DNA from 3 places in the Arthrobacter sp. 01N442 genome. Region 3 is predicted to be linked to each of the others. Evidence: predicted binding sites of a transcription regulator. Region 3 holds the regulator's gene; each other region holds the start of a gene.
What was found. Region 3 encodes LexA, which represses DNA repair genes until DNA is damaged. Its sites were predicted from a motif close to TCGAACANNTGTTCGA; they were not measured.
Positions count from the first base shown of each region.

Region 1 (3,889 bases), on a different contig from region 3:
CGCTGACTTGACGCCGAACTTGCGGGCGGCATAGGAAGCTGACAGGACCACCGAGCGGTCCGCCGGGTAGCCCACAATCACGGGGCGCCCCTTGAGTTCGGGGCGGCTGCGCAGCTCCACCGATACGAAGAATGCGTCCATGTCCACGTGCAGGATACTGCTGCGCCGGAGTTCGCGAAGACCCGCCTCGCTGAACTGTGTCCCGGCGTGCTTCTCGGCGTGATTCTCGCTGTGTTTATCGATGTGTTTATCGATCTGATTTTCCCTGTCCGGCCCCACACATCAATCCTATGCGTAGGTACTGACTAAACTGGAGGCTGATCCGGCGTCAACACTAGGAGGAATGCCCCCGTGAAGGTTATTGGAGAGCGCAAGCGCGCCGTGACGGCTGTGGCCGCCGCTGGCGTCTTGCTGGCCCTGGCCGCGTGCACCCCCGGCCCGGCAGCGTCGTCCACTGCGGCGTCCGAGCCCGCAGCGGCCGCGCAGTCCACCGCCCAGCCTTCCACCACGGCTCCCCCCAGCCCCTCCGCCAAACCCGGCACCTCCGCCACCGTAGGCGCCCTTGTGGAGGGCTTCCCCAAGAAACTGCTGCCGGTGATGCCGGGCGCACAGGTGGAATCAAGCAGTTTTGACAAGAGCGGCGCCCCCGCGACCGTTGCCCTGGTGGCCAAGATCACCTCGCCGGCAGCCGACGTCGTGTCGTACTACAGCAAGCAACTGAAAAGCCAGGGATTCAAGGCAGTCCCGGGCGGCACCGTCGGCTCGGTGGCCTCCAAGGACTTCCTGCGCGGGGACAACGAAACCGTGAACCTGGCTGTCGTCGAGGCCGCCGGGATCTCCACCTTCACGATTGGCGCCAACGTCGCCGCCGAGTCCGTCAAGTGAGCCTGGCCGAACAACTCCGGGTTGAGCAGGCGGATTTCGTGGCCGCCGTCGCCGGCAAGCTGACCGACTTCCTTACCTCGCGTTCGACGGTGATGTCCGCCATCTCCCCGGACATCGACCCGCTCATGGGGTCCATCTCCAACCTGGTCACCGGCGGCAAGCGCCTCCGCGCCCTGATGTGCTACTGGGGCTGGCGCGGCGCGGGCGGCGGCGCCGCGGCCCGCGAGGTGGTCACCGCCGGCTCGGCGCTGGAGCTGTTCCAGGCCGCGGCACTGATCCACGACGACATCATTGACCGCTCGGACACCCGCCGGGGCGGTCCCAGTGTGCACCGCCGTTTCAGTGAGCTGCACGCGAGCCAGGGTTGGGCGCTGGATCCGGAGCGCTTCGGCCACGCGGCGGCGATCCTCACCGGTGACCTGTGCCTGTCCTTCAGCGAAGAATCGTTTACTGAAATCGGCGATCGCGCGGCCTCCGGCAGCCAGGCGCGGCTCATCTTCAACCTGATGCGCGCCGAGGTCATGGCCGGCCAGTACCTGGACATCCTGGAAGAAGTGGCCGGCCCGCACCGCGACCGGGCCGGGGCGGTCAGCCGTGCCCAGTCCATCATCCGCTTCAAGTCGGCCAAGTACTCCACCGAGCACCCGCTCGCGCTGGGCGGCGCCTTGGCCGGCGCCTCGGACGATCTGCTGCGCGGCTACTCCGCGTTCGCGCTCCCCCTGGGCGAGGCCTTCCAGCTGCGGGACGATGTGCTGGGCGTCTTCGGCGACCCCGTCACCACCGGGAAGCCCGCGGGCGACGATCTCCGCGAAGGCAAGCGCACCGTGCTGGTGGCCTTCGCCCTCGACCAGGCGACTCCCGCCGAATCGAGCTTCATCGATGCGAAGCTCGGCAGCCCTGACCTGAGCACCGGCGACGTCGAGGAGATCCGGCGCATCATCGTCGACTGCGGGGCACTGCAGGCCACGGAGGTCCTGATCGAGGAATTCGGCAAGGCCGCCTTCGACGCCCTGGACCTGCTCCCGCTCGAGGAACTGCCCAAGACGGCGCTCCGGAAACTCGCCGAGGCCGCTGTCAGCCGCACAGCCTGAACGGACGGGAATCCGCAGGCGGGTTCAAGACCAACAGGGACAACAAAGGCCGTGCCCGGCGTTACACGCCGGGCACGGCCTTCGCCGTATTAGCAGGAACCGCAGTACTACCAGGCCATCGTCTGGGCCCGGCGGCGGATTTCCGTCTTGCGTCCTTCGCGGAGGGCGTCGATCGGACGGCCCCGCAGGGACTCGTCCGGGGTGAACAGCCAGGTGATGAGTTCTTCGTCCGAATAGCCGGCGTCGGCCAGGACAACGATCGTGCCCTTGAGGCTCTCCACCGCGTGGCCGTCCTGGATGAACGCCGCCGGCACGGAGCGGATCCGCCGGTCACCGATCCGCACCGCCGCCAGTGCGCGCTCGTCGAGCAGCGCATGAACCTTGGTGATGGACACGTCCAGCAGCTGTGCTACGTCGGGCAGGGGCAGCCATTCGCCTACGAGGCTTTCTACAGTACTCACGGATCAAGATTGCCATGCCGGGGCGGAATGCGCCTAGTCAGCCACGACCCATTAATTCGGCCGCTTAATCCAACGTATAAAAGGGACAACAAATAAGCCCCCCGGCGGCGCCGCCCCGGGCGGCCAGCCGGACGCCCGGGGCAAGACGCTCCCGCGGGTGTCATTGCAGAATGTCAAACAGTTCTTGTGCTATTTCGCAATTCATGAGAGATTCGCATGGATCACATTTGTAACTGCAGTATCTTCAGTCACACTGGTAACACCAGTAACACTGTCTGTCCTGCGGGGTTCGCCGCTGAGAAGAGGATCTTTCCCATGACGACGTCACGTTCGCCGAAGCACAACCCGAGGCCCGGCCTCCCGCTGATTGCGGCGACGACGGCGGCGCTTCCCGCCGTCGTGCTTTCGTCCTTGGCGATCGCGCAGCCGGCAGCTGCCGAAGCACGTCCCCGGGCCATCCCGGCGACGCTCGCGGCGGCCATGAAGGCACAGGGGCAGGCCAGCTCGGCGGTGTCTTCGGCCCTGATCCCAGCAGCAGCGGTTCCGGCCACCGTTCCGGCCTCGTTCCAACCGGCCAAGGTCGCCGCTCCGGCGCGGTACACGATTGTCCGTGGCGATACGATCAGCGCGATCGCCCACAGGTATGGCCTGAACACCCACGCACTGCTCAAGCTGAACAACTTGCAGCCCCGGTCTGTGATCTACCCCGGCCAGAGGATCAAGCTCACGGGTTCCGCCAGCGGCCCCGCCGCCAAGGCAGCTCCGGCGAAAGCTGCACCGCCGAAGGCGGCTCCGGCACGTACCGGTGGCAGTGTCTACACCGTCAAGTCCGGCGACACTCTGAGCGGCATTGCCGCGCGCCACGGCGTCAGGCTCGCGGATGTCTTCAGCCGGAACGGGCTCAGCGCCCGCTCCGTGATCTACCCGGGCCAGAGGATCAACATCGGAGCCGCCGCGGCAGCTCCAGCCCCCCGCGCCGCAGCCCCGAAGGCCGCACCCGCCCGGCCGGCGGCGCCGAAGCCTGTCCCGGCCCCCGTCAGCTCAGGGTCCTACACCATCAAGTCGGGCGACACGCTCTCCGGTATCGCTGCCCGGCACGGAGTGAAGCTCTCCGCCGTCCTGTCGGCAAACCGGCTGACCATGAGCAGCATCATCTACCCCGGACACAAACTCGTCATTCCCGGCGCAAGCACCAGCACCATCAAGCCGGCCTCCAGCCAGCCACCAGCCGCGGTTACCCCCTTGGTGCCCAGCACCTTCCTGGGTTTCAGCTACCCGAAGGCCGTGGTCAGCTCCGCTAACCAGAACAAGGCGCTGCTCAATGCCTCGCCGGTTCCCACCCGTGAACAGATGAAGCAGATCGTGGCAGACACGGCACGCCGGATGGGCGTCTCGCCGTCGCTGGCCATGGCCTTCGCCTACCAGGAGTCAGGCTTCAACCACCGCTCGGTC
Region 1 covers NZ_JBFTRD010000010.1:47,595-51,483, forward strand. Annotated here, with positions in the region: gene dinB (DNA polymerase IV) at 1-156, opposite strand, end outside; gene AC1DNC_RS16400 (hypothetical protein) at 352-885, shown strand; gene AC1DNC_RS16405 (polyprenyl synthetase family protein) at 882-1,976, shown strand; gene AC1DNC_RS16410 (Rv2175c family DNA-binding protein) at 2,084-2,437, opposite strand; gene AC1DNC_RS16415 (LysM peptidoglycan-binding domain-containing protein) at 2,753-3,889, shown strand, end outside.
Region 1: the regulator LexA is predicted to act here: its motif matches at 2,611-2,626, upstream of AC1DNC_RS16415 (LysM peptidoglycan-binding domain-containing protein).

Region 2 (3,889 bases), on a different contig from region 3:
TGGAAATCCTCCTGCTCAATCTGGGTACTCCGGTCTCGAAAACCCGGCTGATCGAAATCCTCTGGGGGCCATGCGCCAGCGACGGGGCCGTGGCCACGCTGGAGAGCTATGTCAGCGGCATTCGCCGGGCAATCCAGCCGGGACATACCAAGACGGGGCCGCTCCGGACCGCGAACAGCGGATACGTGTTGGATCCCGCACTCGTGGATTTGGACCTTTCGCGTTTCCGCGACCTGTTGCGCGCCGCGGACCTGGCAGCGCCCGCCAAGGCCTATTTGTTCCTGGTTGAGGCCCTGGAGCTCTCGGCCGATCCGCTCCTCGGCTTCGAGCTCGACGCCGACTGGGCAGATGCGGCCCGCGCCCGCCACGCGGCCGAGCGCGTGGCAGCCATGATCTCCGCCGCCGAGGCCGCGGCCTTCCTGGGACGCCACGACGAGGCGATCCGCTGGGCCCAGTCAGCCATCCGTCTGGAACCGCTTAACGAGCGGGCGTGGACCGGCCTGGTGACGGCGTACGAACTTGCCGGCCTGCCGGTGCAGGGGTTGTCCGCCTATGACCGGTGCCGCCGCCTTTTCGACCGCGACCTTGCCTGCCCGCCGGGGCCGGCCCTCCAAGCGGCTCACCTCCGGCTGCTGCGGAGGCGCGCCGAGGCGGATACGGGCCTCTCCGAAGTGCTGGGGGCCCTTCTCTTGCTCTGGGACAGGCTGCACGCGGCCGGCCCCCAGGGTCCCGCGGTTGATGACCGGCTCCGCGAGAACGCCGGGAGGATCCTGGACTCCTTCCTGCAAACGGCCCGGACCACGGGCTGAGCTTCAGGCCGTGCTCAGGCGGCCCTCACCACGGGAAGTTCGTCCCAGTGGGTCGTGTAGCGCGGGGACAGCATGTCGCGTTTCATCGTCCAGTCGGGGCCGCCGCGGATCCCCGCGTGACCCAGGCCGATGGAGCCCCGGCCGTATTTGCGGCTGACCTCCTCCAGCAGCGGCCCGATGCCGTGTTCTTCATGCGGGTTCTCAAACACGGCCAGCGGCGCCTGGCTGGCTGTCGGGCGCAGGTCGGTGACCATGATGCCGGCCTTCGCGTACTTGACGCCGTCGACGACCCGGGGGAGCAGGGCGTAGGCCGCCCTGGCCAGCAGGACCGGATCAGCGGTCGGCATCGGGAGCGCTGCAGACACCGAGGGGTGTGAACTGTCTCGGGGGTTGTAGTAGGACGTTGCGGCGAACGCGGTCAAGACCTTGGCTTGCAGGCCGTGCCGTGCGAGCCTGGCGCTGGCCTGTTGCGCGTAGATGCCCAGGACCTGGCGCATTCCGGCCGCGGTGCTGATCGGGGTGGCGAAGGAGCGGCTGAAGATGAGCTGGTCCCGGCCGACGCGCTCCTCCTCAAGCGGAATGCAGGGCGTGCCCTGCAATTCCAGAACGGTGCGCATCAGCACCACCGAGAAGCGGTCCCTGATCCGGACCGGGTCCGCCCGGGCCAGGTCGAGCACGCTATGGATCCCCAGCGCGTTCAGCCGTTTGGTCAGTCGTGTCGAGACGCCCCAGAGTTCGATGACGGACAGGCCGGCCATGAGCTGCTCCTGCAGGTTGGCGGGTACCGAATCCCAGTGACAGACGCCGTCGAAGGCGGGGTTGTGTTTGGCCCACTTGTTGGCCAGTTTCGCCAGGGTCTTGGTCCCGGCGATGCCGACGCAGACCGGGACGCCGACATTCCGGCGAACCGCCGTCTTCATTGCCTGCCCCAGCCGCAGCAGTTCTTCCGGGTCGCCGCGCACGCCCAGGAAGGCCTCGTCAATGCTGTAGACCTCCAGCCACGCCGAATACCGGCCCAGGAGTTCCATCACCCGGGCGCTGACGTCGCCGTAGAGCTCGTAGTTGCTCGACCTGGCCACGAGCCCCCACTCCTTGGCGCGTGGGGCGAGCTTGAACCACGGTTCGCCAAGCGGGATGCCGAGCGCCTTCGCCTCGGGGGATCGGGTGACGGCGCAGCCGTCGTTGTTGGATAGCACCACCACCGGCCGGCCTTCCAAGGAGGGGTCGAACGCGCGTTCGGCGCTGGCGTAGAAGCAGTTCACATCCACGAGGGCGATGCTGCCGCCGGGCCGGGTCTCGGGCATGGGGCTCATACCGGGGGCTCAGACATGGTGCAGGCACCGGGTGGCGACGCCCCAGATGACCAGGTCGGAGAGGGCCGGAACCCTGATGTCGGGGTAGCGCGGGTTGTCCGCCTGCAGGACCACGCCGGCTGCGGTGACGCGCAGGCGCTTGACGGTGAGTTCGCCGTCGAGGACGGCGACGACGACGCATCCGTCGCGGGGCTCCAGGGCACGGTTGACGATCAGCTCGTCGCCGTCGCTGATGCCGGCGCCCTCCATGGAGTCCCCGGACACCCTGACGACGTAGGTGCTGGTGATGTCCTTGATCAGGTGCTCGTTGAGGTCGATCCGTCCGTCGAAGTAATCCTGCGCCGGCGACGGATAGCCGGCGGCGACCGGAACCGGCGAGATCAGCACCGAGAGGAGGGAAGTGCCAGCGTCTATCACGCGAGGCCCAACGATTACGCCCACAACACACCTTTTTTCGAATATATGTTCGAGTTAAAGTGTAGCCCCGGGGGCCGACATTTGACCGGGCAGTGCCATTCAGGAGTGCGGATACCCATTTCGCCGCGCGCAACCACTTAACGGCGGTCCCGCAGCCAGCGCGAATGAGTTTCTGCGCATCATTTCTGACTCCATCCGGTCGGTCGGCTCCTGGTGCTGAACTGGATCTGGATGTGGTTGAGTTCGGAGCGCGGAAGCGCGGCGGTCACGACGCCTGCGCCTGGCAGTTCGGCGCCGATGCCGTATACGAACGGGCCCGTGTCGACTTCGACGCCGGGTATTTCCACCCCGTTGACGAGGACACGTACCCGGCCATTGACCATCCGGTCGCCCACTGCGGGTGCGGCCCGATCCCACGGACTGCCGTTCAATCCGGGCTCCGGCCGGTACTGATTCATGAGGATGTGGTTGACGTGGTCGACCAGCAGCCTGCGGACCGAAGAGCGCTCGGAGGAATCACGGTGCCAGCTGGTTCGCACGGCGTCCCACAACTGCGGGTACCGCATTCGCTCCACCTGCGCGACCAGCCACGCGGGTCGCGGCCATGGCGGAACATTCTCGATCGCCTTCCGCGTGCGCTCGTCGAGGTCCGCGAGGTTTATCGGATCCGAGCGGTCTGCCGGGTTCCGCCAGACTGTGTAGGTGACGCCCGCCGTCATTTCGCTGTATCCACGATCGTCCTGGCTGTAGGCCAGAGAAACAGTGTCCGTGTCTTCCAGCGACGGCTGGGGCATGAGGCCCATCACGGGGACGGGCATGAGTCTCAGCTGTTCAGCCTGCTGAACACGAGGGTCCGGTGCGTCCTCGGGGAGAACTCCAGTCAGTCTCATGCCTCGATTATGAACCTGGAAATGTAAATGCCGGAGTCAATTAGGCGGCCCCGTAGGGGGTTCGGAATAGGGTAACTCCCCACTCCTGGTTGTGCAGCACGATGCCACTGTCCCGGCGGGCAAACTGAAGCGGCGCCTGAAGGTACTGCTTCATCCGCTGTTGTTCCCCGTCCCAGGGGAATGGGCACGCGCCGACGAAGCTTTCGAACGTGCCCGGATCCGGTGTGATGGTGCCGCCGGCAACACTCACTCCGACCGCGTAGGACGCGCAGCGGATCCGCACCGTCATCAACGGATGGCCGCCCACGCTGCCAAACCTGACGGCATAGTCACCGGAGCTCAGGCCAGGACCTGCGGGCACGGATGCGGGCATCAGGGAGCCGGAAGTGAAGTATTCGCACCGAAGGGGTCCGTTGGCTGCGGCGTCCCCGGCCTGCTGCAGGCACTGATCCGCGCCGCG
Region 2 covers NZ_JBFTRD010000001.1:334,862-338,750, reverse strand. Annotated here, with positions in the region: gene AC1DNC_RS01505 (AfsR/SARP family transcriptional regulator) at 1-809, shown strand, start outside; gene AC1DNC_RS01500 (Y-family DNA polymerase) at 824-2,113, opposite strand; gene AC1DNC_RS01495 (LexA family protein) at 2,132-2,563, opposite strand; gene AC1DNC_RS01490 (hypothetical protein) at 2,719-3,429, opposite strand; gene AC1DNC_RS01485 (hypothetical protein) at 3,470-3,889, opposite strand, start outside.
Region 2: the regulator LexA is predicted to act here: its motif matches at 2,577-2,592, upstream of AC1DNC_RS01495 (LexA family protein).

Region 3 (3,889 bases):
GCTTTGTTGCCGAGCGCCGTGCGCAGCACCTCGCCGAAGGTAATGGCGACGTCTTCCACGGTGTGGTGGACGTCGATGTGGGTGTCGCCGGTGGCTTTGACCGTAATATCAATCAGCGAGTGCTTGCTCAGTGCCGTGAGCATGTGGTCGTAGAACGGCACAGAGGTGCTGATGTCCGAGACGCCGGTGCCGTCCAGGTCGATCTCGACCAGGACGGAAGATTCGCTGGTGGTCCGCTCCAGGCGTGCGGTCCGGGCAGCGGCTGATCCGGTGTTGCTCATGTTGGTGTCCTTTGGATGAGGCGGGCGCCCGGCAAACAGGGCGGTGTGCGTAGGTCCTGGCTTAAGTCTAGGCGGACTGCACTTCGTGGCCGGTCAGGATCCGTTCCAGGGCCTCCAGAAACGCTGTGGTTTCCGTCTCAGTGCCGGCCGTCACGCGCAGGTGGCCGGGAATGCCGACGTCGCGGATGAGCACACCGGCGTCCAGTAGCCCCTGCCAGGTCTCGTGCGGGTTCTCGATCCCGCCGAAGAAGACATAGTTCGAATCGGAGGCGGCGGGTTTGAGGCCCATTCGGGTCAGCTCCGTCACAATCCGGTCGCGCTGCCGTTTGATGTCTTCAACATCGGCCATCAGGGCAACGCGGTGGCGCAGGGCGGCCAGCGCCGTCGCCTGGGTAATGGCTGACAGGTGATACGGAAGGCGGACCAGGCGCAGGGCGTCAGTGACCTCGGGGGCCGCCGCCATGTAGCCAAGCCGGGCGCCGGCCAGGGCGAAGGCCTTGCTCATGGTGCGCGAGACGATCAGCCGCTCACGACCGGGAAGCAGGGTCAGCGCGCTGGGCGTGCCGTCGTGCGCGAACTCGTGGTACGCCTCGTCCACGATGACGATGGTCTGGCTTGCTTCTCCGGCCTCATAGACCGCCTCGACGACGTCGAGGCCCAGCCCGGTGCCGGTGGGGTTGTTCGGCGAGCAAAGGAAGACCACATTGGGTTTGAGCTCCCGGACCTGGCGGGCGGCCGATTCGGCACTCAAACCGTAGTCGTCGGCGCGAACTCCGACGATGTATTCCGTGTCCGTGCCGGCGGCGAGCAGCGGGTACATCGAGTAGGTGGGAGGGAAGCCGAGGGCGGTGCGCCCCGGGCCGCCGAAGGCCTGGAGGATTTGCTGCAGGACTTCGTTCGAGCCGTTGGCGGCCCAAATGTTCGCCGCATCCAGTCCGTGGCCGAGATACTCGGCGAGTGCTTCGCGCAGCTCCGTGAACTCGCGGTCCGGGTACCGGTTCAGTCCTGCAGCGGCCTCGGTCACGGCTTCGGCGATGGCGGCGCGGACGTCCGCCGGGACCCCGTGGGTGTTCTCGTTGACATTCAGCAGGATGGGGACATCAAGCTGGGGAGCACCGTAGGGGCGCAGTCCCCGCAGGTTGGTCCGGAGGGGCAGTCGGTTGAGGCGCTCTAGCTGGTCAGTCACTTGCCCAGTTTAAGTGAGACCCGGCCCGGCCCCGAAACCGTGACTGCCAAAAGTCGGCCGGCGGTCCGGCGGCATGACACGCCAGTCCCCTGCAGACGGCCTACTTTGAAGGTACGTACAGCTGTTGGCCGGGGAGGACGCGGGCAGCGCCGAGGTTGTTGAGCTGAACGATGTCGGCCACCACGTCACGGGGATCGCGCTCCGGCGCCACGGCGCCGGCGATAGCCCAAAGCGACTCGCCCGGCTGGACGGTGACGGTGACGGTCGGCGTGAGCGAGAGCTCCGCGTTCGAGTCCGCGGCCTTCGCCGGGGAGTTCATGAAGCCGGACAGGGAGAGGACGAGTACGGCCAACAGCAGCAGCGGCAGCCCAAAGAAGACAAATCGGCCGCGGCGGGTCAGGCGCAACGGAGCCTGCTTGCCGGCTGCAGCGGCCGGGGCCGCCTTCGCAGGAACGGAATCGAACGAACCGGAAATAGCGCTTACTGCTGACATGAGCTGAGCCCTCCTGGACTTATCTGTGTCGCTGGAAATACCTGTGTTGCTGGAAATACATGTGCCGCTCGGCGTACTCCACGTACCTGCCGCCAACCGGCCTTACCTTCGAACCCAAACCGCGAAGCATGAATCTTCGAACACTGAGCCGAAAACCCCATCGGACTTCGAACCCTCGTGTTCGAACACATATTCGAACCTTGCCTGTTCATTTTTAGCACCTATGAACGAACCTTGTCGAGACTCGCTAGAACAAATGTTTGAAAAACCCTGATGGCTGGCCTATTTTTGAATCACAGGACAACCACTTGTGCTGGTGAATAGCAGTTGATCAACGGGGTCTGACATTTTCAGCTCGGAGGGTCCCGGCAGCCTCAGCGGCCGGGCGAAATGAAAGGCATGGCGAACATGGCAGCACAAGCCGCCGGCGGGAGGGCCACCCAGCGGGGCACCCAGACCGGCCGGGCGCCGAAGAGCCTTACCGTCCGGCAGAAGAAGATCCTGGAGACCATCCAGCGTTCCGTGACGGACAACGGCTACCCGCCCTCGATGCGCGAGATCGGCGACACCGTGGGGCTCGCCAGCCTTTCCAGCGTCACCCATCAGCTCTCGCAGCTGGAAAAGCTCGGCTACCTGCGGCGGGACCCCAAGCGGCCGCGCGCCATGGAAGTTCTTATGCCGCTGACGCTGGACGAGGGCGCGACGAAGATTTCAGGCGTGGAAAAATCCAGCGGCCTGCGGGCTGTCGGCGGCCTTGCCGTCTCGGAACTCGCCAGCGCTACGGACACCGCGATGGTGCCCTTCGTGGGCCGGATCGCTGCCGGCGGTCCGATCCTGGCCGACCAGGTGGTGGAGGACGTGATGCCCCTGCCGCGCCAGCTGGTGGGCCACGGCGAACTGTTCATGCTCAAGGTTGCGGGTGACTCGATGATCGACGCCGCCATCTGCGACGGCGACTGGGTGGTCGTCCGGCGCCAGAACGACGCCGTCAACGGTGACATCGTGGCGGCGCTGCTCGATGACGAGGCCACGGTGAAGACCTTCCGCCAGCGCGACGGCCACACCTGGCTACTGCCACAGAACACCCAGTACGAGCCGATTCTGGGCGACCATGCCGTCATTATGGGCAAGGTCGTATCGGTGCTGCGCTCCCTGTAGCCCTCCCCCGGCAACCCCGGGCCAATCGCCGGCCAATCGCCAGCCTGCATCGAAGAGGCCCCGTCCCATTTACGGACGGGGCCTCTCGCGTTCACGCGTGCAGGACGGCTCTTGGCGCGGGCTACTTGCGGGCCGCATGCGGGCGCCTACTTGGCGGACTGCTTGGCGGGGCTTTCCTTGGCCAGTCGGTCGAGGGCGGCCAGGGCTACCGAGGGGTCGGTAGTGGGCCAGAAGGGCGGCAGCGCGGCCCGGAGGAAGGCGCCGTACCGTTCGGTGGACAGCCTGGAGTCCAGAACGGCCACAACGCCCTTGTCCGACGTCGAACGGATCAGCCTGCCCGCGCCCTGGGCGAGGCGGATCGCCGCGTGGGTCGCCGAGACGCTCATGAAGCCGTTGCCGCCGGACTGAGCCACGGCGCGGGAGCGGGCAGTCATCAGCGGATCGTCGGGCCGCGGGAACGGGATCCTGTCGATCACGACGAGGCGGCAGGAGTTCCCGGGCACGTCGACGCCTTGCCAGAGCGACATGGTGCCAAACAGGCAGGTGTCCGGCTCGTCCGCGAACTGCTTCACGAGCGCGGTCATGGTCGATTCGCCCTGGCAGAGAATGCTGAGCCCCAGCCGGGGACGCATCGCCTCGGCAGCCTCCTCGGCGGCCCGCCGGGAAGAGAAGAGGCAGAGCGCCCCGCCGCCGGAGGCGCGGATCAGCTTCTCGAGCTCATCGAGCGCTTCCGGGGAGGTCCCGCGTCCGGGCTTGGGCAGGTGCTTGGCA
Region 3 covers NZ_JBFTRD010000008.1:47,883-51,771, forward strand. Annotated here, with positions in the region: gene hisB (imidazoleglycerol-phosphate dehydratase HisB) at 1-281, opposite strand, end outside; gene AC1DNC_RS15630 (histidinol-phosphate transaminase) at 349-1,467, opposite strand; gene AC1DNC_RS15635 (LysM peptidoglycan-binding domain-containing protein) at 1,568-1,960, opposite strand; gene lexA (transcriptional repressor LexA) at 2,369-3,118, shown strand; gene AC1DNC_RS15645 (ATP-dependent DNA helicase) at 3,265-3,889, opposite strand, start outside.